2 regions of the Clostridium sp. JNZ X4-2 genome follow, and region 2 is predicted to be linked to the other one. Evidence: riboswitches for the same ligand, from Rfam matches in the RefSeq annotation. Region 2 holds a riboswitch; the other holds the start of a gene.

Region 1 (16,435 bases), 890 kb from region 2:
CTATCTTTTATAGTATCTGCATTTATGGTAATAGGTGTTGCAGGAAGTACTACAAGTACTGTATTTGCAGATGAGGGACAAACTACCGGACAGACAGATTATATGGATTCTGTAAATGAACTTATAGATAATATAAGTGCTACGGTGAATGATGAAAATAACAATGGCTGGATAGCTGTGGACAGGGCAATTGCAAATCTGGCACTGTACAAGGCTGACAAAGATACAGTATCGAATTATGTAGATAATCTTAAAGAAGCCTTGAAAACTCCAACGATTGGAACATATGAAAAAGGCGTACTTGGATTATTGGCAGAAGGGAAAGATCCTACCAATTTTGAGGGCGTAAATCTTGTAGAAAATATATATAACTGTGATGAGCAGACTATGAAAAATGGAGGAATGAATATTTATTTATATGCTCTTTTAGCTTTAGACGCGGCAAATTTTTATGTACCTCAAAATGCTGTTTGGACGAGAGAAAAACTAATTGATGCTATATTGAGTGATTCCAGCAGGCAAAATGGTGCCTGGTACTCTAATGTTAACCAGTGGACTCCAGGTGCAGAAGAAAAATATGTTATGGATCCAGATACCACAGCTGTGGCACTTTCAGCTCTTGCACCTTATTATTATAAGAATAGTGAAGTGAAATCTGCAGTAGACAGTGCAGTACAGAAACTTTCCGATGAACAAAATGAAGACGGGGGATTTACATCTTGTTATGGCGGGGAAAACTCCAATAGCACAGAAATGGTCATAATTGGTCTTTGTGACAATGGAATAAATCCTACTACAGATAGCAGGTTTATAAAAAATGAGAATCCTATAGATGCTCTTTTAAGATATGCCGTTAGCGATAAATCAGGATTTGGCTATACAGATAGTAATAGTGTAAATGTATATGCCACAAACCAGGGACTGGAAGCATTAGTATCCTATAAACTTTTAACTGAAGGAAAAGGATCTGTATACAAGGGATTTTATGTTCCTGCAACTAGCATAACTTTAAATGAAAGTGAAGATAAATTAGTAAAGGGTGGAAGTGTACAGCTTACAGCATCTTCATTACCTGGTGATGATAAAATTTCATGGAGCAGTTCTGATAATAATGTAGCTACAGTTGATTCTAATGGTAAGGTTACTGCAGTTGGAGAAGGACAGGCCACTATAACAGCTGCTGCTACAGATAATTCCGGCGTAGAAGATACATGTGAAATTACTGTAGTCAAGGAAATAGTTCACATAGAAAATTTAACTGAAAACACCAGCTTTTCTTTGGGAAATGATGCAGACATAAAAATAAAAGCTGAAAATGTATCTTCTCAGGATCAGCCGGTTACACTGATGGTAGCTCTGTATGATGATAATAATAAAGGTAAATTTATCAATCATGTGAGTGTAAGTCAGTCTATAAAAGATGCTGAATCATCTACAATAGATGCATCTATGCAGATTCCATCTACGGGAAAATATACATTAAAAGCCTTTGTTTTGGATGACAAGGATAATCCACTTTCTGATACTATAGAAATACCTATAAACTGATATTTTGGGGAATACTTAAAGAATGGCTGCTGGATTACAGCCATTCTTTAAACAGCTTAAAGGAAGTGAAAATCCATGACTTATAAAAATAGAGAAAATTCCAGATACTTCATTGATTTTAAACAGTACCATGTGCTTACAGCTTCTCTGGTTTTTATCTCCATGATGATGATAATATTTTCAAATGACAATCCGGTAGTACTTGCATCTGTATATGTATTTGTTATATCCATGATATTATTCTGCAATGAAAAACATAAATTTAAAGTGGCACTCTATTATTTTGTACCCATTGCCTTTTTTATAATTCTATTAAATGTGCTCTTTGTGAGTTCAGGAAGAACGACACTATTCTATCTGTTTCATAAAAGATTCACACTGGAGGCCTTTGTATATGCAGTGGTGATGTGCTTTAAGTTCCTGGCGGTTATATATCTGTTTTTGATATTGGAACTGATGATTGACTCCGACAGGGCCGTTTCCTATTTTTCCTCCATAATGCCAAAGTCAACCCTTATGCTGATGATAAGTTTCAAGCTTATACCCAGCATGAAGGATAGATTTAAAAATTTAAAAGAAATATATGAAATAAGAGGTGTGGTATTTCACAGGAAAAAAGCCAGGGAAAAAGCTGCAAGTTATATTCCGGTGATGTCAATATTGCTGGAGGATTCCATGGAAGGTTCCTTTAACATAGGAGAAGCGGCTTATGTCAGGGGATTTTTAAGTGGAAACAGAAGCGTTTATGAAAGGCAGAAATTTAAAAGCAGGGACTGGCAGGTAATAATTTTAAACATAACTCTCATTGTATTTTATGGAATAGCACAGTTTAAAGGATGGGCAAAATTTGATATATACAATGGTGTAACCATTGTGAACTTCATAAATATTGGTATAGCTGTTATTTTTGCTTTTATAGTGGCTATTTCACTAACAGTAATATTAAATGGCGAGGAGAGGGAATATGGCATATATAGAGATTGAAAATTTGAATTTTACTTATCCTATGGAAAAGGAAAGGTCTTTGAAAGATATAAATCTATCCCTTGAGAAAAATGATTTTCTGTTAATAGCGGGGAGATCCGGATCCGGCAAATCAACTCTTGCCAGGGCAATAGTGGGGACAGTTCCCAATTTTTACGGTGGAACTATAGGCGGAGAAATAAAAATAGACGGCAGATTTTTAAAGGATATGGATCATAAAGAAAGAGCCCAGAAGGTGACTATGGTATTTCAGGATCCGGAAAAGCAGCTCATGATGAATAAAGTTCACAGGGAAATAGCCTTTGGCCTGGAGAATATAGGAGTGGATGAAAGGATAATAAAGAGAAGGGTTTATGAGGCACTTCAATTTTCAGGAATACTTCATCTGGCTGACAGGGATATAACTTCCCTGTCGGGTGGGGAGAAACAAAAGGTGGCAGTAGCCTCTGCACTTGTATATATGCCTAACTGCATAATTCTGGATGAACCCACTTCACAGCTGGATCCTTCTTCTGCAGAGGAAATGCTCAATATAACAAAAAAAATAAATGAGGAACTTGGTATAACCATAATAGTAATAGAACAGAGGGTGAACAGGTGGTTTGATACTGTAGATTCCATAGCCACTATGAATGATGGTACTTTGGAATTATTTGAAGATAAGAGTGATTTCTATTACAATTGTAATAACAGACAGTTTATGTTTATGCCTGATTATCTAAAGTTTTTCAAAAAGATGAACTTTGATAGTATGCCAAGGGATTTTAAAGATGCCAGAGTCAAGATTTTAAACAGTTCTCTCAGTATCAAACCAGAAAATGAAGTCGCTGCCACTGAAGATCAGAACAATGTGAAAGAAGTGCTTTCTGTAAAGAAATTGAACTGTAAATACAGTTCAAAGCAAATTTTAAAAAATATAAATTTTACTGTAAGAGATGGTGAATTTATTGCCATAATGGGAGCTAACGGTGCAGGAAAAAGCACTCTTTTGAAAACTATATTGGGACTTAAGGAGTATGAAGGCACAATAAAGCTCTATGGAAAAGATACTTCGAAAATGGATATAAAACAGATAGCCAGACACATAGGCTATGTATCTCAAAATCCCAATGATTATCTGTCCAAGGACAGTGTTTATGAGGAAGTCAGATTTACTATGGACAATTATGGAATATACGATGGAAAAGTAGTGGAGAATATTCTAAAAGAACTTGAAATATATGATTTAAAAGATAAAAATCCAAGGGATTTAAGCGGAGGTCAGCGTCAGAGGGTGGCTATAGCATCCATACTTGTTCTGCAGCCGGATATGATTTTCTTGGATGAACCCACGAGAGGCCTTGAAAGCGGGCTTAAGTATAAATTGGGAAAATTGCTTCAGAAACTCAATAAAAAGGGTACTTCCATTATTCTTGTAACTCATGATACGGATTTTGCCAGTAATTTTTGCAAAAGGTATATGGTCATGTTCAACGGCAGTATTGTAGCAGACGGCGGCAAAAAGCAGGTACTGGGGGACGGAATATTTTATACCACTTCCATGAATAAACTGCTGAGAGACAAGGACAGCAGTATATTCACACTGGAAGAAGCCATTGGAAGGTGTTCAATATGAAGAAATTAATTATTGCTGTTACTTCTGCTATAATTATAGTGCTCATGGTACTTACAGTTAAAAGCAATTTTCAGACGGGAATTTCACTTATATGTACTATAGGAGTTTTTGCAATACTTTTTATGAGTTATTTTTATTTTGAAAAGAGTCACTCAGGCACGAAGGAAATTGCAATTATAGCTACATTGAGTGCTTTTGCAGCTGTTTCCAGAATAATATTTGCGGTAGTTCCCAATGTAAAGCCCATAACTTTTCTGGTGGCAATTTCCGGTTTTGTATTTGGACCCTATGAGGGGTTTCTAATTGGAAGTACATCTGCATTTTTGTCAAACATATTTTTTGGCCAGGGACCCTGGACTCCATGGCAGATGTTTTCCTGGGGCCTTGTGGGAATTGTTTCCGGAGTTTTGGGAAAAGATGATAGAAAAGTTTCCGCTCTTAAATTTTCAGTCATATGTTTTTTATTTGGATTCATGTTTGATTGGATTATGAATCTTCAGTATGTGCTAGCTTTTGTAAAGCCCATAAAATTTTGGACTATTGTAGGTGCCTATGCTTCCGGATTGACTTTTGATATTCTGCACGGCACCAGTTCATTTGTATTTTCCATTATATTTTACAAAAGATTTTTACCGGTACTTCAGCGTTATAAGAGAAGATTAATTATAAGTTATACGGGTATTAAAGGGGGAGATGGAATTAATGAAAAGTAAAAAGAAAAAGTATGCAGTCATTATATCTGCCGTTGTGGTCTGCGTGGTGGTATTTGCATTTGCAATCAAGGCCCAGAAAATCTATACAAGTACTACTACAAATAAGCAGATGAGTGCTGAAAACACTCAGGGAAAGTCTAAAGATGTGTATAAATCCGATAAAAGTGAATCTGAAGCTAAAAATGGTTCCCAAACTTCTGCAGCATCCGGTAAAGCAGCTGCAGCATCTGATTCAAATAGTTCAAATACGACTTCAAAAGGAAATAGTCAAGCAGGGCAGGCTGTTTCCAGCCAGTCAGGCTCGGCCCAGACATCCGGCACAAATGGTACAAGTTCCCAGAAACCAGCAGAACAATCATCTATTGAAATTATTGATGCCATACATGGAAATACAGTAGTTTTACAGAAGAATCTGGACAACATAGATGGACAAACTGTGGGATATATAACTCAAAAAGCTCTGGATGAAGCTAAAATAAATTATACCACTAAGGGAACCGGGTCTACTGTCTATTTTTCAGATATAAATGGATTGAAGGAAAAAGCAGAAGGCCCACTATCCGGCTGGTGTTATTATGTAAAGAAAAAAGGACAGTCTGAATTCAGCAAGGCAAGTGTTGGAAGCGGACAATATGTGTTAAACAGCGGCGATGCTGTAATCTGGAAGTATGTTGAAAATGGATACAGCAACTAAGTTGTATTTATTAAAATAACTGTATACGGGAGGGAAAAGATAAAATGTTAAGATCAAAGATAAAATATGCTGTCTTGGGGACAGTAATAAGCTCAACATTGTTGGTTCAGCCTTTTTTTGCAAAGGCTGCCTCAGCAGATAAATCCATAACTGACCCGGATAAATCCTGGACCATAAAATTCAATCAGTATGTAGGTTTTGACGATGAGACAAAGAATGCCATAACTGTAACGGATAGTGAGGGCAATGTGCTATCCACCAATATAAAATTGCTTGATAACAACAAGATAGAAGTAGATGCTCCAGAAGGCGGATACAAGCAGGGTGAAATCTATACTTTAAATATAGGAAGTAAAGTTCATTCTGTAGGAAGCAGATATTTAAAAGATGATGCCAGGTATACCTTCCAATTGAGCCCTGCTTCCCAGGATTATAATTATAAATCCCGGGTGGAAAATGCACTTAATACAACTGTAGACAGAATTTTAAAAGATGGAATCGAAGATGATTGGCAGGCATTTGTGGTATACAAGCATGGAAAAGAAGTTCCTTCAAGTTATTTGACCTCTCTGAAAAATACTTTGAGTTCGGCAAAAGCAGATTCTTTAGATCCTACAGACTATGAAAGAATGACAATTGTTCTATCATCCATAGGGCAGGATCCCACGAATTTTGGGGGGGATAATTTAGTAGAAAAAATATACAACAACACAAATATGGACAGTCAAGGGGTAAATGCATACATATTTGGACTTATAGCTCTGGATTCCGGGAATTTTGACCTGCCGGACAATGCGCTGCTGAACAAAGATAAATTAATTGATAAAATAATATCTTCCAAGACAGCAGATAATGGATGGAGCATCACTGACAAAGCGGATACGGATATGACGGCCATGGCTCTCACGGCTCTGGCACCTTATGCAGATAGGCAAGATGTAAAACAGATTATAGATAGTGGAATTGAAAAACTTTCTTCCATGCAGGACAGTGATGGAGGATATTCTTCCATGGGTACAGAAAACAGCCAGAGTTTATCCCAGGTAATAATAGCTCTCTGCAGCAACGGGGTGGATCCTGCAGGAAGTGAGTTCACTAAAAATGGCAGGAATTTAATGGATATGCTTTTAAGCTATCAGGTTGACGGAGGGTTCAGCCTTGACAAACAGACCGGTTATAATTCCCTTTCAACTGAACAGGCTGCTGAGGCTCTGGAAGCCTATAAGCTGTTCAAGGAACAAGGCACTGGCATATATGTATCAAAATAGAAGAATAAGTGCGAAAAGATGATCTCTATATTGTATAGAGGTCATCTCTTTGCATTTCTTTGCATTTCATCTTTTTCAATGAGTTTTATGTTGTAAAGCTAAAAATATAAATCCCAGCCTTCTTCTTTAACCAGGTAATCTGTCCATGCAGTATTATTTTTTGATTCAATTATATATTTAATATCCTTTAATTGATGTGTCAACCATTTTCGAAAATGTCCCAAAATAAGTGAAACATTAGCACCAATAATCAATTGGTGCTCTACTTATTTTAAGTCCTAATTTTAGGTACACTAAACATACCTACTGCTTGATATTTTTTTAAAAAAATGCAGAGGTCGTTTTTGAATCTATTTATTTTAAATTAACATTAGCAAGTCTTACTTGCCCTATGCGCTTGCTTTTCTAGATATGCTTGGAATGATGCTTGCTTCCAAGGGTGACTCATTGGTGGCAGGTAGCGCTTATGTTTTTTAGGGTTATCTTCTACAAAATCAAAATTCTTTGACTTAGTTTCATGAACCTGTAATTCTTCTAAACCATATATTTTATTGCCTACACTGACGTATAAACCATCATTAAAGGCTTTTATAACTAAGGCATCAGTACCTTTTCTAAAGTAAATAGGATGGTTGTTGGCATCAACAAGTTTATAATACTTATTATTGAATTTTACACAATGTCCACAATCAATCTTACGATCTGCTAAAACAGCAAGTGTTAAATTAATTTTATCAATAGATGGTTGTTTTTCAAACACAGATTTGGTATGATTGATTTCAAGAGCAAATTTGGTATTGAATTCTTTTATGTAGTGATTCAAGAATTCATTTGCCTGTTCCAGGCTTGTTACACCTGCTAGCTCAAGTTCTAAGGGTAATCGTGATTGTAATGTTTGGAATAGGCGTTCTACACGACCCTTTGCTTGAGGGACACTACTAGTTTTAATTTCAATACCTAATTGTTTGCAGGCATATCCAAATTGTGTAAAGGTATCCTCCTCTGTAGTTGGAGCTTTCTTTTGTTTGTATTCAAATACAGTTCTTCGATCAGTGAATAACATATATGGGATACCGTATTGTACAAGAATCTGATTCAATACATTGTAATATCCTTTCAGGGTTTCCTGTTCATCAAAGTACCCGCCAACAATAGCACCAGTTGAATCATCAATGGCTATGTGGAGCTGGGATTTAGTGTTTCCAAACCAAAGATGTAAAGATGCATCCATCTGGATCATTTCACCAAAGTAAGCACAACGTGGTCGGCGCGGATGAGCGTCTTCAATAGCAATAATGGATCTATCAATTTCTAACTTATCGTCTGTGGATAAATTGGAACTTTTTTGTTTCTCTAGTAATTCCATTTTCACCCTCATTTTCGTAACACGACAGGCTTTGGGAGATATGATATGTTCAGCCATAAGGATTGTGTTAATAGTGCTAGGAGCAATAGAAATGCCTTCATAAGCAGCTAAAAGCTCAGAGTAGTGTGTAAAGTTTGCTCCATGATATTTAGTTTGATATAAATCAATAATTTTACGTCTAGTCTCTTCTGAAAAGCAATTGATAGGCTTGCGGCCTTTATTCCCGTGGACAAAGAAATCCTTGCCCTTAGCACAATATCCATTTACCATTCTATTCACATGTCTAACAGAACAATCAAGACGAATAGCAGCAGCTTTCTTATTACCATTGGTTTCTACTAATTTTTTAATAATCTTATATTTAAAATCTTCTTTCATACTTAATTCTACCTTTCTAATTATGTCCACCTCATTTCTTATTGTCATGAGGTATATTCTAACATTATTTTTTATTTATTTGGGACATAATCGCAAATGGTATACTAAGACATTATCACAAATCAATCATATTATATATTTAATATCCTTTAATTGATGTTGACAAAAAAGATAAAAGCTTGTATAGTATATACAAGTTATACATAGACTGTTTAGCTGGAAAAGCTGGAGGTCAGATTTTAATTGTGTATTTAATTTAATAGTGGATTCTTATCAAGAGTGACTGAGGGACTGGTCCTATGACGTCCAGCAACCTAAATGCGATTTATTATATTGTATTTAACGGTGCTAATTCCAGCAGGTTAAACCTGAGAGATGAGAAATGGAATTGAGCTTCTCATAGGTTTACTATAAGAGGTTTTTTGTGATTTTAGATATAATTTTAAAATGATGTACTTAGTTGACCAGATATACTAGAGACTATGCAGGTTCATTTATTGAATGCTGCATGGTCTTTTTTTAAAAAAATTTTTTGAAATAAGAAAATAATTTCGGGTATTAATGTGAGGTTGTGGGGAATTGAGATTAAAGAGATAAAATTTGATTTATGAGCTGGAAATTGAAGTGGCAGAATTATTGAAAAGTATAAGAAATTATAAATAACATTTAAATTGGAGGATGATTTTATGAGTAAGGAATTTAGAATAGGGACAAAAGCTGTACAATCTGGATATTTCCCTAAATCAGGAGAATCAAGAGTAGTTCCTATAGTACAGAGCACATCTTACAGGTATGACACATTTGATGAAGTTGGAAATGTTGCAGCAGCAAAAACTCCGGGATATTTATATACAAGGATAGGAAATCCTACAGTTACTGATCTGGAAAAAAAATATGTGGAATTGCAGGGCGGAATTGAAGCAGTAGCAACATCTTCAGGGCAGTCTGCTGTGGTCTATTCCATAATAAACATAGCTAATGCCGGTGATAACATTATTGCAAGTTCCAAATTATATGGGGGAACTTATAATCTTTTTAATGCAATTTTGCCCAAGTTAGGTATCAAGGTATCTTTTGCTGATCCGGAAGCCTCTGAGGAAGAAATACTATCTCTTGCTAAAGAAAATACTAAGCTTATATATGGAGAAACAATAGGAAATCCAGGGCTTAATGTTCTTGATTTTGATAAGTTTTCATCAGTGGCAAAAAAACTGGATATACCATTTGCTGTAGATAATACTATTGCTACTCCTTATTTGATCAATCCATTTGAATATGGTGCCAACATTGTAGTACATTCAACAACTAAATATTCAGATGGACATGCAGTAGCTTTAGGTGGAATAATCATTGATGGTGGTAATTTCAATTGGGCAAATGGAAAGTTCCCTGACTATACAACTCCAACAGGGCCAACTGATTTAATATTTGTAGATGAATTTAAAGAAAGAGCATTTTCCGGTAAGTTAAGAGTAAATCTAGTTGAAGAGTTTGGTGCAGCACAAGCTCCGTTGAATGCATTCTTAACAATTTTAGGATTGGAAACTTTGCATTTAAGAATGGAAAGACACTGCTCAAATGCATTAAGTCTGGCTAAATACCTCTCAAGACATCCTAAAGTTGAGTGGGTAAAGTATCCTTATCTGAAATCGGATAAGGAGTATGATAGAGCTAAAAAATATTTAAGAGGAGGTGCTAGTGGGATTTTGACTTTTGGTGTAAAAGGAGGTATTGAAGCGGCAAAAAAAGTAGGGGAGAGTTTAAAGGTGGCTTCCATAGTTGTTAATCTGGGAGATGTGAGAACATATGTGATTCATCCTGCAAGTACAACACATATTGCACTTAATGAAGAGCAGCAGAGATCTGCAGGTGTAACACCTGAATTGATTAGAGTATCTGTAGGAATTGAGGATATTGAAGATATAATAGCAGATTTTGAACAAGCTCTAGATAAAATCTGACATATGCAGATTAGAAAAATATATTCTCTGGAGGTATATATATTATGTGTAACAGTATAGAATATAAATCTGAAACGTTTTTTTACAGAGATCAGCAGAATGTAAAACTTTTTACTAAAAAATGGTTGCCATGTGATGAATCTAGAATAAAGGGAATTATACAGGTAGCACATGGAATGGGTGAAACTGCTGATTATTATAGGGAATTCAGTGTGAATATGGTTAAATTGGGTTTTGCCGTATATGTTAATGAAGCCCGTGGTCATGGGAGGACAGCGGGAAACATAAATGAACCATCTTATGAAGAAAGTGCAGGTTATATGGGTGAGGATGGAATATCGTGGATGGTAGAAGATATTAAATTATTAACGGATATTATAAAAATTGAAAATCCAGGGTTACCAAATTTCCTTTTAGGACATAGCTTGGGATCTGTGCTGGCTCAGATATATGCATATAAATATGGAAGTAAAGTAAATGGGATTATATATTCTGGAACTACCGGGCCAATTGATGGAAGAAGAATAGAAAAATTGATTGAAGTAGTGGAAGAAGAGGTTGCCCAGGTTGGAAGAAAGGGTAAAAGTGTAAAAACTGCAGATTATTTTTTTAGACATTATAATGATAAATTTCAGCCTGCAAAGACAGATTATGACTGGCTCACCAGTGACTTCACCATGCTTGAAAATACATTAAGCTCTCCTTATGCAGCCATAGATTATAAAGTTGGATATTATGAAGATTTCATCTATGCTTTAAAAAATTTGCATAGAGAAGAAGTTATTAAAAAAATACCTAAAGATCTGCCTATAATTTCCATATCGGGAAATGATGATCCTTTTGGGAACTACGGAGAAAGCATAAAAACACTATTTCAGACATATAAAAAATTTGGAATAAAGGATACAACATATAAAACATATAAAAATGGAAGGCATGAGATGCTGAGGGAAGTGAATAGAGATGAAGTAATCAGGGATCTATATAATTGGCTGTGCAGCCATATATAAAAAATAACTATAAATTGCTCACTGGAAAACCGGAGGCTTTAAGCAAAACATTTAATTGCTTAAAGCCTTTTTTATAAAAAATAATTTATAATATGGAGGAAGATAATATGGTATATGATAATAATTCGGGACTAAAATTGAAGTGCTTGGAATTTAAAGATTTATTTGCACAATCTATCGCAACTATTGGACCGTCAGGTGGGCCTTTAGTAGCAATTCCCATGGTAGCAGCCAGTGCGGGAAATGGAACATGGCTATCTTTTGCTATTGCTGTTATAGGAGTGATTTTTATAGGTAAAAATATTAACTGTTTTGCAAGAGAATATTTAGGAACAGGGTCGTTATATGGATATATCATAAAGGGTATAGGACCGAGATTCGGTATAATTGGTGCATGGGCACTTGTTATTGCATATATTGCTTGTGCTGCTTCAGTTGCACCTTTATTTGCCAGCTACTTAAATGTAATTATAAATCCAATTGGTATTTATATTCCATCGGTATTGATTATTGGTATAGTTTCATTTGCAGCTTGGTTTTTAGCATGGAAAGATATTTCTTTATCATCCAAGGTTATGCTTTATATTGAGATTGCTTCATTGATAATAGGGGTCATACTTGCTTTTATTGTAGTTTTTAAACTAGGCTCAAATGTGGATGCAGCACAATTAAATGTAAAAGCATTTTCTGGTTCAGGAGTTATGCAGGGTACAATTCTGGCATTTATGTGTATGGTAGGTTTTGAAAGTGCAACTATGCTTGGAGATGAAGCAAAGAACCCTTTGAAAAATATTCCTAAAGCGGTGACATTAAGTGCCTTTATTGCAGGACTTTATTATATTGTTAATTCCTATGTGTATATATCGGCATTTAGGTTTTTAAATGATAAATATACCACAAGTCAGGCTCCTGTGACAGAAGTGGCGGCTCATTTTGGAGTATCCGCATTAGCGGTATTATTGACAATAGGTGCCGTTGTCAGTTCTCTTGCAGTGGTATTAGCCAGTATAAATGCTGGTGCCAGAGGATTATATGAAATGTCTAAAAACGGTATTTTAAATGAAAATATATCAAATACACATAAAAAAAATAGAACACCTCATGTGGCAATAGGTATTGTATCTATTATAACATTTGTAGTACCTACAATTTTAACTTTATCAAAAGTTGGGCTGTCGGGAATTTGGGGATTAGTTGGCAGTATAAGTTCCTTGGGGTTTTTAACCACTTATCTATTAATTGATATAGCAGCTCCCATATTCTTGTATCATAAAAAGAAGTTAAGGGCAACAAATATAATTATATCAGTAATTGGAGGCATTAGTGTGCTTATACCGTTTATAGGCAGTGTTTATCCAATTCCAGCATATCCTAATAATCTACTTGTTTATATTTTTATTGTATTACTGGCCAGTGGTTTTATCAGGTTTTTATGGAAATGCAGAAAACAACCGGATATTATCTTAAATATTAACCGGCAGCTTGATGATAATTATAATAGCTCCCAAAAAGAAAGGGAAGGCCAATATAAAGACAAACATAATATGGCCATATAAGTTATCACCTGGAAAGTGTTTACAAAAAAGTCATCACTATTGAGGTGCTGACTTTTTTGCCTATTCAGTGGCCGAACTTGAAAGCTTTCTTCATGCCACTTTTTTGAGAAATTTTATTTTATTTGAGGAGATGTTTTCCGTAAAGATAAGATTAAAAACTATGTAAAGTTATAATTTCATATAATTTTAATATAAATAATATAGTATACTATAAATTTTGGTCAGGGTGGTAAATATGTCTCATAGAAAGGTAATTGAAGATTATTATTGTGATATAAATAACCTGACAGATTTATTGTCTAAATTGACAAACTGTTATAGATTGCTGGTGGGAGGTGCGGGAGAATTGAATTCCATTGCAGCGGCACATAAAAAGGATGTTAAGGATGCACTGCACAGGGCAGATGAGCTGGGTGATGTAATTGACAAGATCATAAATGCAATAGATAAATCTACTGTGGAATATGCTCAGTACTGTAAAATGAGGACTGAAATTATAAAGAAAAAGATGAAATTTGAATATATAGAAACAGAAATAGATGAGGAATTGTTCATCAATAGTCTGGATGAGATAGATAACGACATGAAAGAGGAATAAGTATAAAAGTTTATCTATACTTATTTCTCCTTTATGATTTTATAAATTAAAATTTCTTGAATCTATGTTTGCATATCATCAAATAGGAAAGTACTATAATGAGTAAGATTGTAGCTTCTTGGGGAAGAGGATGTCTTATTGTGATTAAACAATAAAGTGCCATGAACATACCTGCAAATGTTATTGGGATTCCAAAGAATTCTCCGTCAAATTCAGTGACATTAAATCTTGCCAGTCTGTATGCCCCGCATATTGGCAGTAACAATACCAATATATAACCTAGCAAACCCATACTGGAAAAATTATAAAGATTAAAGGCAAGAACCGAAGGCGCCACTCCAAAGGAAACTGAATCTGCAAGAGAATCCAATTCCTTACCCAAATCACTGGATACATTTAGAAATCTAGCAACCCTTCCATCATATCTATCAGCTAAACATGCAAGCAGTATGAATAAACCGGCCCATATATAATTTTCTTCAAAAGACATCATTAGAGACATTATACCGAAACTAAGATTACCAAGGGTAAATGCATTTGGTACAGTGCTTTTAGCTATTTTTATTTTAGCCATAGTAGATCACTCCTTAAAATAACACCAGGGTTAACGCATGAGTAAACAAAGTGTTAAAATGCCTAAAATAGTAAGTTTGGAGCTTCTTTTAAACATATTATTGTGGTATTATAAATCATATAAATTTATATGAGGTAAAATACCATGGTAAAACGTAAAATGTTAACACATTATTTTGGACTTATAACAGATCAAAGACAGGATACAAAAATTAAACATAACCTAACATCAATATTATTCATAGCTGTAGTTGCAACATTAGCAAATTGTGACAGCTGGGTGGCTATAGAAGATTTTGCAAACGACAGGATCGATTTCTTCAAAAAATATCTGACTTTGCCATATGGGATACCTTCTCATGATACCTTGCAAAGAGTTTTTGAATGGATTGACCCAAAAGAATTTAGAAGTAGTTTTATGAAATGGATAGAAGAAATATCAGCAAGTTTGAATGGATCTATTATAGCGATTGATGGAAAGACTGTATGCGGAGCACGTAATATAGCTGAAGAAAAATCAGCAATACATATAGTAAGTGCATGGGCAAGTAAATATAGAATAGTTATAGGACAGGTAAAAACTGCCGAAAAAAGTAATGAAATTACGGCTATTCCAGAACTTCTAAAATTACTAGATATTAATGGATGTATTGTAACTACTGATGCAATGGGATGTCAGAAAGATATAGTAAAAGCGATAGTGGATAAGAATTCTGATTATGTGCTTGCACTAAAAGGAAACCAGAAGCTTTTTTATGAAGAAGTTAAAGAATATTTAGATGATGCAGTAGAAACGGGCTTTAAAGGTATTCCATACAATTATACAATGACAGTAGATAAGGGACATGGAAGAAATGAAGTACGAAAATACTACATTACAGAAAGTATAGATTGGCTCAGTACACGCAGTGAATGGAAAAGTTTAAAAAGTATAGGAATAGCTGTACGAAAGAGTGAAGAAAAAGGGAAAATAACAATAGAGAAAAGATACTATATAAGTTCTCTACCGGCTGATGCTGTAAAATTTTCAAATGCTGTGCGTAAGCACTGGGGAATTGAAAGTATGCATTGGGTACTTGATGTAGTGTTTAATGAAGATTCTAACAGGACAAGAAAGGAACACAGTCCAGAGAATCTATCATTACTTAGGAAGTTTGCACTTAATATACTTAGAAATATAGAAACAGAAAAACCTATGAGTGGCCCAAGGAAAAGGGCTAAAGCAATGACAAATGAAGATTTTCTTGATTCAATTGTAAAGCATACATTTTTGGCTTGATAAAATAGGGCTTATTTTTGATGTCACGGGATATATCCAATAACAAGGACTATCTGGTTAATTAAAAAAAAGCTATTGGTTCATACCACCATATGTGAAAATTTAGCAATGATAGAATTTATTCCAGAGTTTATCTGGGACATAAGAGATTATAACTTTTCATGCGTTTGCCCTGAAAATAACACAATATTTTATTGCCTAAGCTGAGTAAAAAGTATATAATTACATAAGCTAATTATAACTCATTTTATGAAAATAGTTAAGTAATAGATTGCTTTTTTGTGTAAAGTTTATAAATTTTTATTAAAAAAATATGTTTTTTAAGGCTTAATTAAGCTATAGAGTTTTTATAAAAAGGATAGTTGAAGATTTATGAAAAAAAATAAAAAAAATATTGGTAAATATATGATATCTGCATTTTTGATTTTAATTATTATAATACTAGTATTTATTTATAAAGATAAATTATGCTCTATAAATACATATAATATTAGAAGTTATATACAAAGTTATGGAAAATTTTCGGCTCTTATCTTCGTTATCATGTATACTTTAAGACCGCTGCTTATTATATTTCCAGCATCGCTTATGTCAATTATTGCAGGAAACATATTTAATTCTCATATAGCTATTTTACTGAGTATGATTGGATGTTTCGGATCGGCTACAGTAGCTTTCTTTTTATCTAGGTTTTTTGGACGTTCATTTGTCCACAGGATTTTAAAAGGCAGGGCTTTGACATTGGATAAAAATATAGAAAAATACGGCTTTAAAATTATGACCATAATGAGATTGTCTTTCGTATTTCCCTACGATCCTTTAAGTTATGCATCGGGGCTCACAAAAATGAAGTATAGTGATTTTATCCTTGGTACATTGATAGGAACTTTAC
Region 2 (16,435 bases):
AGATATTTGAAATTCATAGCTTACATTTAGGCTGTTACAATTTACATTCATAAAATTAGAGCTTTTTCTTGCTACTTCACCATACAGGGCTAAAGTAATTCCATCAAGTACAGTAGATTTCCCGCTGCCGGTAGATCCGAATATACCAAATATACCTTTGCTGGTCAATTTTTTAAAATCAATTTCCTGGGCTTCCACAAAACTGTTTAATCCTTTTATTTTAAGCTTAATAGGTTTCATTGCCTTCTCCCTCCCTAATAATAGATAATAACAAATCTATTACCTCTGGCCGGGGTTCAACCTTTCTTTCTTTTAAGTAAAACTCCCTGAAAATCTCTTCAAAAGACTTATGTGAAAAACTATTTATATCTATATTTTCACTATCCTTGTTTTTTATTTTTGGAACAATCTCCAATATATCTTTTTTTGTAGTTTTCATAAATTTTATTTCATCTTCTCTTATATATCTATCAGAAGTTACCTCTATATAAACCCAGCAATTTTTTTCTTTATTTTCCTCACACTTTTCCATGGCCTCTTCAATACTTTTACATTTCCAAATTTCTATAGGCTTATATACTTTAAATTCAACTTCTTCAACTCTGCAGTCCTCCCCTGCTTTCACATCTATAATAAAACATTTTTTCTTAAAATTAATTTCCCTTTTATTATATTGAATAGGTGAACCCGAATATCTTGCCCTTCCATGAGTTCCAGGCACTATTTGGGGTTTATGAACATGTCCCAGTGCAATGTACTGGGCACTTTCAGGAAAACAGCTTCCATCTACAATAAAACTTCCGCCCAGCTGAACATTCCTTTCTGAACCCGCCTCATCACTTCCCATTGCAAATAGATGGGAAACTACAATATTTATAGTATCCTCCCTATAATTTTTACTCAAATTATCAAATAACATTTTAATTCTGTCACTGTATGATTTTACCTTTTCCCTTTCCTCCTCCATTTCGTCATACAAAACTTCATTCAACCTTTTTTCACTAGGATATGGCACCGTAATAATCACAGCTTTTTCTCCATTTATTTCAACCTCAATGAAACCTTCACCAGAATTGACAACCTTGTGTTTGCCATAATTGCCGCAAGGTATTACTGTTTTTGGTGTACCTACCATTATAATTCCATGATCCCTTGCCAGAGGTCCTGCTGCCACCAGCCTGTCCGGATTATCATGATTGCCTGCTATGACTAAAGTTATCCTTTCTCCATTTGAAGATAATTTTTTCAGCGTATCATAGAAAAATTTTTCAGCCCTGGCCGGGGGATTAGCATTGTCATAAATATCTCCTGCAATAATTATCAAATCCACATGATTGGTTTGAACTATTTTTATAAAATCTTCAAGAAAGGCCTCTTGTTCATCCATTCGGCTGTATCCCTCTAAATTTTTACCCAGATGCCAATCAGAAGTATGTAAAATTCTCATTGTTTTCTCCTCCAAATCAAATAGTATGATATTTGTATATTGACAATTATAACATATGAACAGACAGCTCTAATATTTAAGGCGGCTGTTTCAAAATAGAATTTTGAAACAGCCGCCTTCAGCATCCTTGGGGGATGATTTTACATATTAATACTTTTTTAAAACAAAACTAAATTTCCTTCTTCATCAAAAACCTTTGTAATATCAGTTCCAGAAATTTTATATTCAGGTGGAACTTCCGGCAATAGTGCCGAAGATACATATACCTGTGAAAGTTCAAGAGTGCTGTCTATCAGCATAATACGTGCTGTTTCCTGATTTACAGCCCGTCCACAAGTTTGTAATCCTATTCGAATGGCCTCCTTATCTGTAGGAGCTACTACCGGTATAAAACAGCGCTCCAAGAAACCAGATGTTATAGTATTCATATAAGTTTTTTGAATATCAACTTTATCATAAAGTCTGCGTGTAGTTACATCAGCAATACCCATTCCCAAAGCATTTCCCTCGGATTCATCTGTCAAATCCAGTATGACAATTCTACTTGCAGTACCCTTGTCATCAGGTATACCGTTAATTCTCATACGTCCAATTACATTTGGATCCATTCCAACACCAGAAATATTCTTTCCCATTTCTTTAATTACTAAAACATCTAAATTGTTTAAGGGCAATTTAGCTAATAATTTTTTTGAATGTTTGAGAAGTTCTGCATCCCTTTCAAAAATATTTTCGGCGTTTAAAACTTCTACAACTGCTGTCATATCTTTTTTATTTTCAACAATAGCTACAGCAGCCAACAGTGGAATATGTTCCAATACTTTTGCAGCTACTTTGGGAATCAGATTTTTAAGCCCACTGGCACCATGCTGGTGTACTGCTTCCGCCTGAGCTTGTTTTCCTATGCCGATAACAAGCATTTTTATAACTCCGCTCTCATGTTCACCATGAAAATCAGTATGAGCTTTAACCCGGTTCACTGGAACTATATAGTCCAGATCCAGCACCTTTTTATCTACATATACCGGCTGGTTACCTATATGATCAATAGTTGCCACTTCCATGTTTGACACTATTGGAACTCCAAGTTCCTTTTCGTTGATACCATAATGATCCAGAATTGAACGCTGTCCCTCTGCCGTTGCACCCCCATGACTGCCCATGGCAGGTAAAACCACTACATCAGCTCCATGTGCCTTTAAATTAATTATAACATGTTTTATAATCAGCTGAATATCCCGTATGCCTCTGCTTCCAGCCAGTACACCCACTTTTTTTCCCTTAACATTTTTTCCTGCAAGTTCCTTGTCTATTCCATTTTTAACTGTCTCAATTATTTCTTTTTCTGATAAACAGCTGCAACTTTCTTCAGTAACTATTTTATGAATTACCGGCATTTTTATATCAAGCATAATAAGCCTCCTTATAAGAATAAATTTCAATTATATTATGCATAAAATCGCATCGTTCACATAAGCTGCGTAAACTCTTTGTACTATTTGAAGTTTTTATATAAGTCCAACAAATCTTTCTTTTTGTATATAATACAGTTTTAAATTATATTATCAATACCATCTTGCATAATTTTTCTAAACTACACCATTTTCAGTTCCAATATTTTTAGCATCTTTGGCATCTTCAGCATCGTCTTTCTCTGCTCTTTTAGCCCAGTAAGTTGCCAGTGTAGATCCTGTAACATTATGCCAAGCACTAAAAATTGCACCTGGAATAGCAGCTAAAGGATTTAAGTTCATTAAAGCCAGAGTAACTGCAAGTCCTGAGTTTTCCATACCTATTTCAAATGCAATTGCTTTGGATTTACGTTTGCTGAGTTTACCCAATCTGCGGGCAGCATTATATCCAAGGAATAATCCAGTCGCATTATGAAGTGCTACTGCTAAAAAGGCCATGAATGCTACGCTGGCAAGGTTTTCAGCATTGACAGCAACACCTGTTGTTATAATAAACATAAGTGCAATTGTAGATGCTACGGGTACAAACTCCACAACTTTCTGAACTGGTTTATCCGCAATTCTACGAATTAATACTCCCAGGAAAACGGGAACAACCACGCTTTTTACAATACTGAGAAGCATTGATGCTGCATTCACCTTAACCATTGAACCTGCAAGCATCAAGAAAATTGCCGGTGTGAGAATAGGTGCCAGAACAGTGTTTACACTTGAAACAGTAATTGAAAGTGCCTCATCCCCTTTTGACAAAAATGTCATAAGATTTGAAGCAACAGCACTAGGACAACATCCAACTAGAATAAGTCCGGCAGCTATAGGAGCTGGCAAGTGCAGCAGTTTTGATATTGCAAATGCAACAAAAGGCATAATAAGATAACGTGGTACCACACCCCAGAGTACATCAAGCGGGCGGGAGAATACCAGTTTAAAATCATCAGTTGTCATGGTAAGACCCATACAGAACATTACAGTTCCTAAATAGTAAGCAGTATAGGCACTTAAAGGCTTAACATGAGCCGGGAATATGAAAGATAAAATTGAACCTATAACCACCCACACCGGAAAATATCCAGTAATTAATTTACAAATCTTTTTTATCATTTTTTTCAATCTCCTTTTTAAAGTTTTTTAGTGAAAATTTTTATACATAGCTTTTTATTTTCACATCACCCCCTTTTATCTGCTTTAAAAATTGATAACTTAAAAACAATTAATATTTTTTAAACCGTTTTCAAGGGTTTATCCAGCATACTCATTTATACCTACTATTAATTAGTATAGAAATAATATTTTTATTTTTCCTGAAGGAATTTTAATTAATTCTTTAGTAGTAAATATACTATTATGTATAATATATAGAAGTAAATTTACTACTATATATAAGTATACTATTTAATTGTTTTCATGTAAATAGAAACAATCAGGTTACTATTAACATTTTACACAGCAATAACTATACCAATTGTCTATTTTTCTATCAATAGTTCCTTAAAGTTACTTAAATAGACCTTTATCTTACGACACCAGTTATGGCATTTTGTTAGAGAATTTTAAAAATGTGAGATAATTGTTATATTCATTGTTATAATTTGATTATCCTAACAACTTTTTAATTCAGATTTCTTATTATTTATCTATTTGCAAAGTATAAAAATACAGGCTTTGCCATAAAAGCAAAGCCTGTAACATTGAATTATAAATTATTTAATTAAGCAGCACACATCATTTGCAAATTGCACGGGATCCTCTACAGGAAGTCCTTCAATTAGGAGTGCCTGGTTATACAGCAGATTGGAATACATTTTTAATTTGTCTTTATCTTCTGCATATGCTTTTTTAATTGCCTTGAACATCTCATGGTTAGTATTTACTTCCAAGATTTTATCTGCTTTGATATTTTGATTATTTGGCATCATATTAAGTACCTTTTCCATTTCAATAGACACTTCCCCTTCATTTGCAAGGCAGACAGGATGGGTTTTCAATCTATTGGATGCCCTGACCTCTTTAACTTTATCTTTTAGCACCTCTTTCATAAAATCAAACAGCTGCTTGTTTTCCTCAGTTTCTTTTTTACTTTCCTTATCATCGGAATCAAAACCCAAATCTTTGCTGGAAACAGATTTAAATTCTTTTTCCTTATATTTTGCAAGCATTTTAATTGCAAATTCATCCACATCATCAGTAAAATATAATATTTCAAAACTCTTATCTTTAACCAGTTCAGTTTGAGGTAATTTCTCAATTTTTTCTATGTTTTCACCGGCTGCATAGTATATATACTTTTGATCCTCTTTCATACGTGAAACATATTCATCAAGACTTACAAGCTTTTTCTCCGTAGAAGAATAAAACATCAGTAAATCCTGCAGCACTTCCTTGTTAGCTCCGAAGTCAGAATAAACTCCATATTTAAGCTGTTTTCCAAAGCTGGTATAAAATTCAATATATTTCTCTCGATCATTTTTAAACATCAAAAGAAGTTCATCTTTTATTTTATCCTTTATTTTTTTTGCAATAAATTTAAGCTGCCTGTCATGCTGAAGAAGTTCTCTGGAAATATTAAGTGAAAGATCTGCTGAGTCCACAAGACCCTGCACAAAGCTAAAATAATCCGGCAATAAGTCAGCACATTTTTCCATTATCAAAACGCCATTTGAATAAAGCTCCAATCCTTTTTCAAATTCCTTTGTATAAAAATCATAAGGTGCCCTGGCCGGAATGAAAAGCAAAGTTCTATAACTTACCACTCCTTCAACACTTGAGTGTATCACCCTGAGAGGTTTGTCATAACCAAAATGCTTATCCATATAGAATTGATCGTAATCCTCAGGTTTCAATTCATTTTTATTTTTTCTCCAGATAGGTACCATACTATTTAAAGTTTCATCCTCAAAATAATCTTCCTGCTCCTTGTCATTATCCTTTTTAGGTCTGCTTTTCTTTACCATCATCTTAATTGGATACTTTATAAAATCAGAATACTTTTTAACCAATGATTTGATTTTATATTCATCTAGAAACTGATCATACTTTTCATCTTCAGTATTTTCTTTAATCTTTAATATAATTTCAGTACCTGCGGTTTCCTTTTCACAAGGCTCAATATTATATCCATCTGCACCTTTTGATTCCCATTTATATGCCTTATCCGAATTAATGGAACGACTTTTTACAGTTACTACATCAGATACCATGAAAGCAGAATAAAATCCAACTCCAAATTGACCTATGATATCCACTCCGTCTTTTATATCATTTTGACTTTTAAATGCAAAAGAACCGCTTTCTGCAATAGTTCCAAGATTATTTTCAAGTTCCTCCTCTGTCATACCTATACCTGTATCGGTAATTGCAAGTGTTCTTTTTTCTTTATCCGCAGTAATTCTGATATAGAAATCATCCTTGTTGAAACTGACATTTTCGTCAACAAGTGACCTATAATAACTCTTGTCAATTGCATCACTGGCATTTGATATAAGTTCCCTTAAAAATATTTCTTTATTTGTGTAAATTGAGTTAACCATTAAATCAAGCAGTCTTTTTGATTCTGCCTTAAATTCTTTTACAGCCATTCTATCATTTCCTTTCAATTCAATTATATCTAATATATCTAATATGTATTAACTTAAATAATACTTGAGTTGATAAGTATTTAAATGTTTTTTGTTAGCACTTATATCACTTGAGTGCTAATTTTATTTTAGCAATAATTCTGCCTTTGTCAATATGTTTTTGTAAATTTATCTACTGAATTTATTTATCAGGATTATAACATAGAAAATTCTCATGAATTGTTTTTTAAACTTTGAATCAATTTTAGCGGATTAATTATCTTAGCTGAACTACATAATTTACTATTTTTACCAAATTTAACGGTACTTCCGGTTTTTAGTGCTGTCCTCCAAAATTCATCGGGAGTTATACTCGGCTTCACTTCACAAGAAAGAGCATAAATACCCGCTATATAAGGAATTGACCAACTCCAACCACCCTCCCTGTAGAAAACATAATCCTTGTATCCTGTTGGACTTGCTGTACATCTTGAATCCATGGGAATAAGCAATGTATTATTCAAATTATATTTTCCTTCATAATATTCGTTCTGCCAGAATAAACCTGGAGTATAAGATGAAGAAGCATCAGGATCAGACAGAGGGTTTCTTCCAAGCCCATTAAATTTAAATCCATAAGTATCTTTAAGTGATGATGAAACTACAAATATATTTTCTTCTTTGGCCCTGTCCACCGCTTTTACCACTTCATTATAACCCACATCTCTTGAGCCCCATCCTATTGAAATGGAAATAACCCTTATCTTTTTACCTCGAGGTAATTTTTTATTGAGTTCTATTATTCTGTTTATGGCATGAGCAGTGTAATTAAAATTGGCTTTTGATTTTTGGCATATATCAATAGGATCTTGCCCTATATAATACAAATCAGATTTTGGAGCAATACCCGTTTTTTTACCAACAGCTATTGAAGCTACTGCAGCTCCATGCATTGAAGTCTCACGTCCACAATGGAGCTCTTCATAAGATTTTACATTATCTTTATATTCATCATGATTTACAAGAAGACGCTGATCTATTATTGCAATACCAATATTTTTCCCATTTACTCCCAAATTATGGACAGTCCTTATCCCAAGTCCTGGATTTTTCCCTAATGACATAATTTTTTCAGGTAAAAAAACTGATGTGATATTTTGGGGCCATTTTGTTTTACTATCAAAACTTGAATTTAAAAGTTCTTTTTCCTTCCCACCAATATCAGCTTCTGATAGATCCTTTGAACGTAAATCCATTACTTTACTGTTTTTAAAACTTGAGGTTAACTGTGGCAGTTTATCTAATTTTCTAACCTTCCAATCTGCTGGCGTCACTTTTACAGCAATTCCAGCAGTTCCTTTATTTAATGCCGTGTTGGGCTTTCTCAATACATTTAAAGATACCATACCCACAATAAACAATATAAATACTATAATTAAAATTTTATATTTTTTCTTCATGTAAAATATCTCCTTATTTTTTTAATTTTCATTATAATTAAATTGTAGTATTTATTTTTAAAGAAACACTTATCAAACCCATTAAGATTTGATTAAGATATTATATTTGAAATATAGCCCCATCTTTTTGAGATGAGGCCTTTCACTATTTTAACATTATTTTTGACAAGTCCGCTGCCTGCTGCTGAATCCAGTACATTCACTATCTGCCTATACCTCAAAAAAGGCAGATCTCCGCTTTTTTATATAATTAACTGCTTGTACTTTTCAGGACTTGATTTATATATTTATCTAATTTTTGGCTTACCTTTAATATTTCCCTGTAATCTGCCTTTTCCTCAATTAATTTATGCAATCTCTCTCTTAAATCGTTTACCTTATCATCCATCACGTAAATTTCAAACCGCCTTTCTTAATAAATAACAAATTAAAGCTTATAATTCAAAACACTTTTAAATTATATCACAAAAATTCTCTGCTGTAGACTATAGTATGATGACAATTTGCAACATTTTTTTTAAAATTAAATTTGAGAGGTGGTTTACGTGACATTAGAAAGTGCACTTGCTATAACTTTAAAAAACCGCAGAATAAAATGTGGATTATCACAGGAAGATCTTGCTCACAAATGTAATATTGATAGAACTTATATAAGCATGATCGAGCGCCAGAAGCGAAATCCTACTTTAAATATCATTTTTAGAATCTGCAAAAGTTTAGATATAAAAGCCAGTGATTTTATTTTAAACATTGAAAAAACAATGGAAGGTAACTGAAAAATCAAAATTATTTTCCAGCTGACTTGATTCACATTTATAAATAAATTGAATGAAGTTAAAAAGCCCTATCCTCTTGGGACGGGCTTTTAATATTATTTTAATTTTTTTTCATATTTTTCAACCATTTTTTTAACCATCTGTCCGCCTATGGAAAAATTATTTACTGCATTAGGATCTCTGTTCTTTTCAGCCAGTTCCCTGGCTGCTTCTATTTTTAATTTTTCCATACCAATTCTAGCTTCCGGAACCAGTATTTTATTTCTTCTAGACATAAATATCATCTCCTCTATATTAGTTTATACATTTCAAAGAAGCATATAATAGAAATTCATAGTATTATTATGAGAATTTGTAAAATTCCTAATTCATCCCTTTAGTCCACTTTTCCCTCACCATCATTTTAAACATCATGAAATCTGTATTGGTAAAAATAATTTTCAATATTTATTTGCACTGTGAATCACATTGTAGTACAATAAAATTTATATAATTTAATAATGTTCTCTTATCAAGAGCGGTGGAGGGACTGGCCCTTTGAAACCCGACAACCGGACATATTATATGTACCGGTGTTAATTCCTGCAAAGTGAATTGGATCACTTTGAAAGATAAGAAAAATGCTAATTTTAAAAAATTGTTATCAAAAGCTATTTTTCTTATTAAAGGAAAATAGCTTTTTTAATTATATTATAAAAATAAAATGCAAATTGGAGGTATAACTAATGGGGATTTTAGTAGTGGGCGGAGACAGAATTGCAAGCATAAAAAACAAGTTAAGAGAAAATGGATTTAATAAAATAATACATGTAACTGGGAGAAAAAAGGGTGACAGAAAAATAATTATTCCATCAAATATGGATTTAGTAATGGTTCTTACAGATTACATAGGACACAACATGGCTGAAATAGTAAAAGAGCGCTCAAAACGAAATAATGTTACAGTAATGTTTTGCAAGCATTCTTGGTCAAATATATATAAAAATATAAATATTTACATGAAGAAATAGATATTCTGAGTATAATTCCATATTAATTTTCATTACCATTAACAATCCATATACCAATACAGGCTAAAACCAATGCTCCCGGAGTCTTCACCTTCAATATGGAATCTCCAAGTAAAATGGCCGATAATATGACTCCAAACACAGGTATCATAAAACTGTATACAGCTATTCTGCAGACCTTGTTGTATTTATACAAAGCCGACCATATTACCAGTGATACCGAAGACAAAAGTGCCATATAAAGCAGCAGGATTCCACACCTAGGTGATACAAAGATTAAACTTCCACCTAAAGATTTCCCGTCAATTGACAGGGCAAAATCTCAGAGGCCAGCTCGATAGCTGTCTCTATTCCTCCATATTCTGCATTATGCACACCTCCGGAGATAAACACAGTTTTTCCCTCTTTTTCCCCGCAAATAATTGTAACCGGAAGGTCTATTTCTGTTCCTTTCACATTTACATATTCTGATATCTTTTCTCCTGTTTTAGCAGACATGTTTCCTGCTCTTACTGTTTGCATAAAACAAAACTCCTTTCTTCCCTAATATGTACGCAGCCTATACATTATTTATCAAATAAGTGACAAGCCACTAAATGACTTTTTCCTATTACTTTTAATTCAGGCTTTTCTTTCAAACATACATCACCGCATCTTTCACACCTGGAGCTGAAACTGCATCCTGGAGGTAGACAAGAAGGACTTGGCGGCTCACCTTTAATTATTTCTATTCTGCTGTTATCAGCTTTTTTAACAGACAGCACGGATGACAGCAGGGCTTTTGTATAAGGATGGCATGCACTTGAAGTGAGTTTGCAGCTGTCAATAATTTCAACAATTTTTCCAAGATACATAACCACAACCCTATGACTTATATTTTTTACCACTGCCAGATCATGACAGATAAAAATGTAGGACAATTTTTCTTTCCTCTGCAGATCCGCAAGGAGAGAAAGAACCTGCTTTTGTACGGAAACATCCAGGGCTGAAGTGACTTCATCACATACTATAATTTCAGGTTTTAAGGATACCGCCCTTGCTATTGCCACTCTCTGCCGCTGTCCTCCGCTAAGCTGATGGGGATATCTATCTGCAAAATTTTCACTCATGCCAACTGTTTCAAGAAGCTTTGCCGCTTTTTTACGGGCACTGTGCTTATCTATGAGTTTAAAATTCAAAAGAGGCTCAACTATGGTTTCCCAGACCTTCATCCGGGGATTGAAGGTCTCAGAGATGTTTTGAAATATCATCTGAATTTTCCTCCTGTTCTGCCTCAATTTTTCTCCTCTTAAATTTGTAATATCCTGCTTTTTAAAAATAATCTTTCCAGAAGTAGGTTCTTCAAGATGAACCATCATATCGGCCAGAGTACTTTTACCGCAGCCGCTTTCTCCAACCAGTCCCAGGCACTCTCCCCTATACAATTTCAAACTAACATCATTCACTGCAGTCAGCTTTCTTTTATCCTCCATTTCAAATTGTTTTGTAAGATTTTCAATCTCCAGTATAGGCTGCTTCTTTTCCTCCAAAATCGCATCCCTCCAATTCAGGTACCGCCGATAATAATTCCATAGTATACTTGTTTCTTGGATTATTTATCACCTGATCCTTAGTTCCCCACTCCACCAGCCTTCCTTCCTGCATTACTCCTATTTTATCGCATATATAAGCTGCTACTCCCAGGTTATGGGTAACCAGCACTATGCTTGTATTAAAATTCTTTCTGAGTTCAGCCATCTGCTTCACAACCTGGGCCTGAACAGTTACATCCAAAGCGCTGGTAGGTTCATCTGCCAGAAGAAGTTCAGGTTTCATAACCATGGCCATGGCTATGGCAACCCTCTGTTTCATACCGCCGCTCAGCTGAAAGGGATATGAATTCATTACAGCAGCTGCATCTGCCATGTCCATTTTTTTTATCATGAAAACAGCTTTATCAAAAGCCTCTTTTTTTGAAATACGAAAATGACTCCTTATAGTTTCTACAAATTGATTCCCTACTTTTTTTACAGGAGTCAAAAATTCGCCTGAATCCTGAAATATCACTGCCATTCTGTTTCCCCGTATTTCTCTCCATTTTCTTTCAGAATAATTGAAAATATCTTCATTTTTAAAAATTATATTTCCTGAGGAAACAGCTGCTCCTGCAGGCAAAAGTCCAAGTACAGCCCTTATAATCGTGGATTTTCCACTGCCGCTTTCACCTACAATTCCAACTATTTCTTTATTTTTAACTGTCATGCTTAAATTTTCCACCACAGGTGCCTGTTCTCCGTATTTTATAGATATATTTTTTATATCCAATATACTTTTACTTGTCATTTTATACTCACACTGCTGTTAAGCAGATAATAATCAACAGGATACATTGTCAGCCCTCTCACATTACTCTTGCTTACCAGATTAAGCATTGGCGTAACTAAAAATATATTGGAATTATCCTCCAGCAATCTTTTCTCTACATCTATGGCAATATCATTTCTTTTTTGAGTATCTTTTTCATTTTTTAGCCTATCAATAAGAGAATCCACTTCAGTATTACTGTATTTACCATAATTTTCACTTCCTCCAGTCTTGAAATACAATTCCAGAAAAGACTGTGGATCTCCCGATGTTGCAGTATTCACGCTATACAAGCAGAGATCAAAGCTGCCGCTTTTAAGCACATTGGCTACTGATTCATAGGACTGCAGTTTAACAGCTATGCCCATTTCCTTAAGCTCGGACTGCATTGCCTGTGCAATTACCGGAAGCTCGGAACGGCTTGTATAAAATGCCAGGTTCAATTCCAGCTTTTTCCCATTTTTTTCTCTTATACCATCTCCGTCAGTATCCGTATATCCTGCATCATTTAAAAGTTTGACTGCCCCATCCTTGTCATATTTATATGCCTTAAGTTTTTTTTCTCCAAAGGGCAGGGATTTAGGGAAAGGTCCAACTGCAGTTTCAGCAGTGCCTTTTAAAACATCTTTGGCATAGGATTCTCTATTCACTCCCAGAGCTATGGCTTTGCGGACTGCAGGATCCTTCAAAAATTCATTGTTCAGATTTTCATAGGACATTATTATTCTCAGGCTGGTAATCTTATCTATATTGTATTTGGACTTATCAGCAAATAAAGATATGTTGTGGCTTGAAATACTCTGTGCCGCATCAATTTCTCCTGACTGAAGCGCCATTGCCCGGGTATTGGCATCTTTGATATACTTGAAAGTTGCCCCGTCTATCTTGACTTCATCTCCCCAATAGCTTTTGTTCTTTTCCACCACCACTTCTGAATCTGGAACATAGGATTTAACTTTAAAAGGTCCTGTACACACAGGAGCCTTGGTAAATGTATCCTTTGCAGCACTGGTATTTACTATTATGGCAACGGGATCTGCAATGTTTCCCAAAAATGCCTCATAGGGGGTTTTTGTTTTTATACTAACATATTGACCATCTTCTGTTATAGAATCTATAAGTAATATTGACTCTGCTCTTGGATTTAACTTCAGTGACCTTTCCAGAGAAGCCTTTACAGTTTTACCGTTAACAGGTGTACCATCTTGAAACTTAGCTCCATCTTTAATATGAAACTTCCAGGTCAAGTCATTCACTCTTTTCCATGAATCGGCAAGCAGTGGTTCTATTTTCATATTTTTATCAAGCTTCACCAGTGTCTCTCCTACACCATACATGGAAACAAACCAGCCGTTGAATCCTTCTGCCGGATCCAGATTGCTGGGAAACTGATTTACTCCAAATACAATATTTTTTGATTGTCCATTGTCACTTTTTTCAGCAGTCCTCTCACTTTTACACCCTATAAAACCTGCACATAAAAAAATCATTGAAAGTATAACTGCTAGATATTTTTTTATTTTCATTTTCACTAAGTCCTCCTCAATGTTATTTTTTAGGATCCAGTATGTCTCTCATACTATCTCCCAGTAAATTAAATATCATGACGGTTATAAATATGGCAATGCCGGGATATATCATAAGCTCTGGTGAGGTCTGCATATAATTTCTGCCTTCACTGAGCATATAACCCCACTCTGGAGTAGGCGGCTGGGGACCCAGTCCCAAAAATGACAGGGAGGATATTTCAAGCATCATAGTACCTATATCCATGGTGGCCATTACCACAAGAGGTGATATTATATTGGGTGCTACATATTTCAAGATCAGTTGATATTCTCTGGCACCACCCATTTTTGCCAATTTAACATACTCCTTTTCCTTTACAGCCATGACCAGGCTCCGGCTCACCCTGGCATATTTTACCCAATTTACTGCAATCAAAGCTATAACTGTATTAATAGAACTAGGTCCAAGCACTCCTGCAATTGCAATGGCAAAAATAATTCCAGGGAAGGCAAGAAAAACATCGGAAAATCTCATTATAATATTATCGGCCAGTCCTCCAAAATACCCCGCTGCTGTTCCCACCGCCGTGCCAACTATAAATACGGATACAACAAGACTGAAAGTCATTTTCAGAGAATCCTGACCTCCATAGAGCAGTCTCGAAAAAATGCATCTTCCAAGATTATCCGTACCTAGTGGAAACCTGCCGTCTCTTCCCCGAAGAGCATTTGCCATATTGGTTTTAAAGGGATCATTAGGTGCCAGGAAAGGTGCTGTGACAGCTGCCGCAATCAAAGTCAATGCCAGTATACAGAGAAATACAAACAATTTATTATCCTTTAAAAATGTTTCAAATCTCTTCATATCAAGCCCCCTTTTCCAATCGGATACGAGGATCTAAAATGTAGTATGAAATATCTACAGCAAGATTGACAAATACATAGATCAATGTCATCCACACCACATATCCCTGTATTAGCGGATAATCTCTGGTAAATATACCCTCCACCGCAAGTTTCCCCACTCCTGGCCAGGAAAAAATAGTTTCAACTATAGCTGTTCCTCCAAGAAGTGATCCAAGAGACAAACCCAGCAAAGTTATAATTGATAAAAGAGAGCACTTGAGTACATGCTTCAGCAATATGCACCATCTACCAATTCCTCTCGACTTGGCGCCAACTACATAATTCTGGGATATTTCCTCCAGTATGGAGGCCCTCAGCTGCCTTGTATATTTTGATGCCATTGCAGCAGTCAAAGTTGCCGAGGGCAGTATAATACTTGTCCATCCTGAGTCACCCATAACCGGTAAAACTTTTAACTTCAATGAAAATATATACATTAACAATAAGCCAACCCAGAATCCAGGCATGGATATGCCAAAAAATGATACAGTTCTTATTACATAATCAGCCAGCTTGTTTTTATAAAGTGCAGATAAAATACCAAGTGGAAGTGCTATGAGCAGCATCAGAATCATGGACATCACCGCAAGTTTAAAAGTAGCCGGAAGTGTCTCGAATATTAAATCCAGCACCGGCCTATCGTACTTGTAGGAAATGCCAAAATCTCCTCTAATCACACCGGACAGCCAGCTAAAATACTGAAGCAGAAAAGGTCTGTCAAGTCCCAATTCACCCCTCACTTTCTCTACAAGTTCCGGAGAAGGAGTTACCCCTGTGGCATTTAGCATAAGCACTGCAGGATCACCCGGTGAAAAATACGTCAGGGCAAATGTTAAAAATGTAATTCCAAATAAAATCGGAATTAAATATATCAATCTTTTCAATATGTATTTCTGCAACTTGTTTTTGTCACCCCTTCTTAGTAATGCCCTTCAATATGAGTATACTTGTTTACAATTTACAGGCACATATGCTGAACATAGGTGTACTTCTATAGGCCGTTTTTTCCTCTTCAGTGTATATCTTCTCTGAAATATCATTTTCCAGATCAACCTTTGAAAACCCACACTTCATCAATACCTTTTCATCCCATGCAGGACGTAATTCATAAGTCAAGGGAAGATCCCTTGCAATATCTTCACATATTTTCCTCTGTTTTTCATAGGTTTTACAATCATAGCCCAGTTTCAGGGCCTCATCCATATCCTTTACATATTGCTCCTGAAGTTCAGGACATGACAATCTCAGATACCAATTGGCATCAAATATAATTAACTTCCCCTCTGGCCTTAAAAGTTTAAACCAATTTTCATAGGTTCTAACCGGATTTTTCAATGTCCAGGTGACATTTCTGCTTATAATCAAGTCAAACCTCTCTGGAGATAAATTGAGATTTTCCACATCTCCTTTTATAAAATTTATATTTGTTCCTGCCACTTCTGCGTTTTCCCGGGCTTCCTTGATCATTGTGCAGGAACCATCTACTGCAGTTACTTCATATCCCATCTGTGCCATGATTATTGCAAAAAAACCAGGGCCTGTACCTATATCCAATGCCCTTATATCTTTTCTATTTCCCATTTTATTACTGATAATTTCACTCCAGCACTTTCTCTTGAAACTGTTCATATCCTCATTTATCATTTCACTGTATGTATCCGCCCTATTGTCCCAGTAATCTTGAATAATTGTTTCCATCAAATTTCCTCCTATCTAAAAACTTTTCATTTTATACTAAATCTTTTTTCCTACATATATGTAAAACTCATTGTCATCCTGAGTATAAATAAGAATTACTTGATGTATAGTGATTTTAATTAACTTAAGCAGCAATATTCGTGCCAAAAGCATCAATATGTACAGAAATCTTGTCAATACAGCACTACATACCTCTTAATATGAAAATATCCACAAATTGCATTGCTCAAATCAATTCAAAAGTGCAAAATATATCATTAT

What was found. A riboswitch is a leader RNA that binds a small molecule or an ion and turns the genes downstream of it on or off. The one in region 2 is predicted to bind S-adenosylmethionine.
Region 1: linked by a shared signal. The riboswitch ahead of ACYUJ6_RS15130 (O-acetylhomoserine aminocarboxypropyltransferase/cysteine synthase family protein) and the one ahead of ACYUJ6_RS10800 (DUF2325 domain-containing protein) in region 2 are both predicted to bind S-adenosylmethionine.

The regions. Positions count from the first base shown of each region.
Region 1 is NZ_CM142685.1:3,133,864-3,150,298, reverse strand. Features, by position in the region: gene ACYUJ6_RS15165 (Ig-like domain-containing protein) at 1-1,548, shown strand, start outside; gene ACYUJ6_RS15160 (energy-coupling factor transporter transmembrane component T) at 1,624-2,532, shown strand; gene ACYUJ6_RS15155 (ABC transporter ATP-binding protein) at 2,513-4,147, shown strand; gene ACYUJ6_RS15150 (ECF transporter S component) at 4,144-4,860, shown strand; gene ACYUJ6_RS15145 (DUF4430 domain-containing protein) at 4,850-5,554, shown strand; gene ACYUJ6_RS15140 (prenyltransferase/squalene oxidase repeat-containing protein) at 5,599-6,822, shown strand; gene ACYUJ6_RS15135 (ISNCY family transposase) at 7,193-8,566, opposite strand; SAM riboswitch class I at 8,834-8,948, shown strand; gene ACYUJ6_RS15130 (O-acetylhomoserine aminocarboxypropyltransferase/cysteine synthase family protein) at 9,253-10,527, shown strand; gene ACYUJ6_RS15125 (alpha/beta hydrolase) at 10,572-11,537, shown strand; gene ACYUJ6_RS15120 (APC family permease) at 11,645-13,093, shown strand; gene ACYUJ6_RS15115 (hypothetical protein) at 13,329-13,691, shown strand; gene pssA (CDP-diacylglycerol--serine O-phosphatidyltransferase) at 13,738-14,265, opposite strand; gene ACYUJ6_RS15105 (ISAs1 family transposase) at 14,410-15,543, shown strand; gene ACYUJ6_RS15100 (TVP38/TMEM64 family protein) at 15,916-16,435, shown strand, end outside.
Region 2 is NZ_CM142685.1:2,247,292-2,263,726, forward strand. Features, by position in the region: gene ACYUJ6_RS10750 (AAA family ATPase) at 1-240, opposite strand, end outside; gene ACYUJ6_RS10755 (exonuclease SbcCD subunit D) at 227-1,447, opposite strand; gene ACYUJ6_RS10760 (nickel pincer cofactor-dependent isomerase, group 22) at 1,606-2,859, opposite strand; gene ACYUJ6_RS10765 (bile acid:sodium symporter family protein) at 3,037-4,020, opposite strand; gene htpG (molecular chaperone HtpG) at 4,620-6,494, opposite strand; gene ACYUJ6_RS10775 (S8 family serine peptidase) at 6,707-7,933, opposite strand; gene ACYUJ6_RS10780 (hypothetical protein) at 8,026-8,154, opposite strand; gene ACYUJ6_RS10785 (aspartyl-phosphate phosphatase Spo0E family protein) at 8,184-8,321, opposite strand; gene ACYUJ6_RS10790 (helix-turn-helix domain-containing protein) at 8,479-8,709, shown strand; gene ACYUJ6_RS10795 (small, acid-soluble spore protein, alpha/beta type) at 8,805-8,984, opposite strand; SAM riboswitch class I at 9,215-9,327, shown strand; gene ACYUJ6_RS10800 (DUF2325 domain-containing protein) at 9,435-9,719, shown strand; gene ACYUJ6_RS10805 (EamA family transporter) at 9,742-10,032, opposite strand; gene ACYUJ6_RS10810 (hypothetical protein) at 10,008-10,241, opposite strand; gene ACYUJ6_RS10815 (ABC transporter ATP-binding protein) at 10,286-11,248, opposite strand; gene ACYUJ6_RS10820 (ABC transporter ATP-binding protein) at 11,214-12,041, opposite strand; gene ACYUJ6_RS10825 (ABC transporter substrate-binding protein) at 12,038-13,588, opposite strand; gene nikC (nickel transporter permease) at 13,611-14,435, opposite strand; gene nikB (nickel ABC transporter permease) at 14,437-15,375, opposite strand; gene ACYUJ6_RS10840 (class I SAM-dependent methyltransferase) at 15,428-16,174, opposite strand.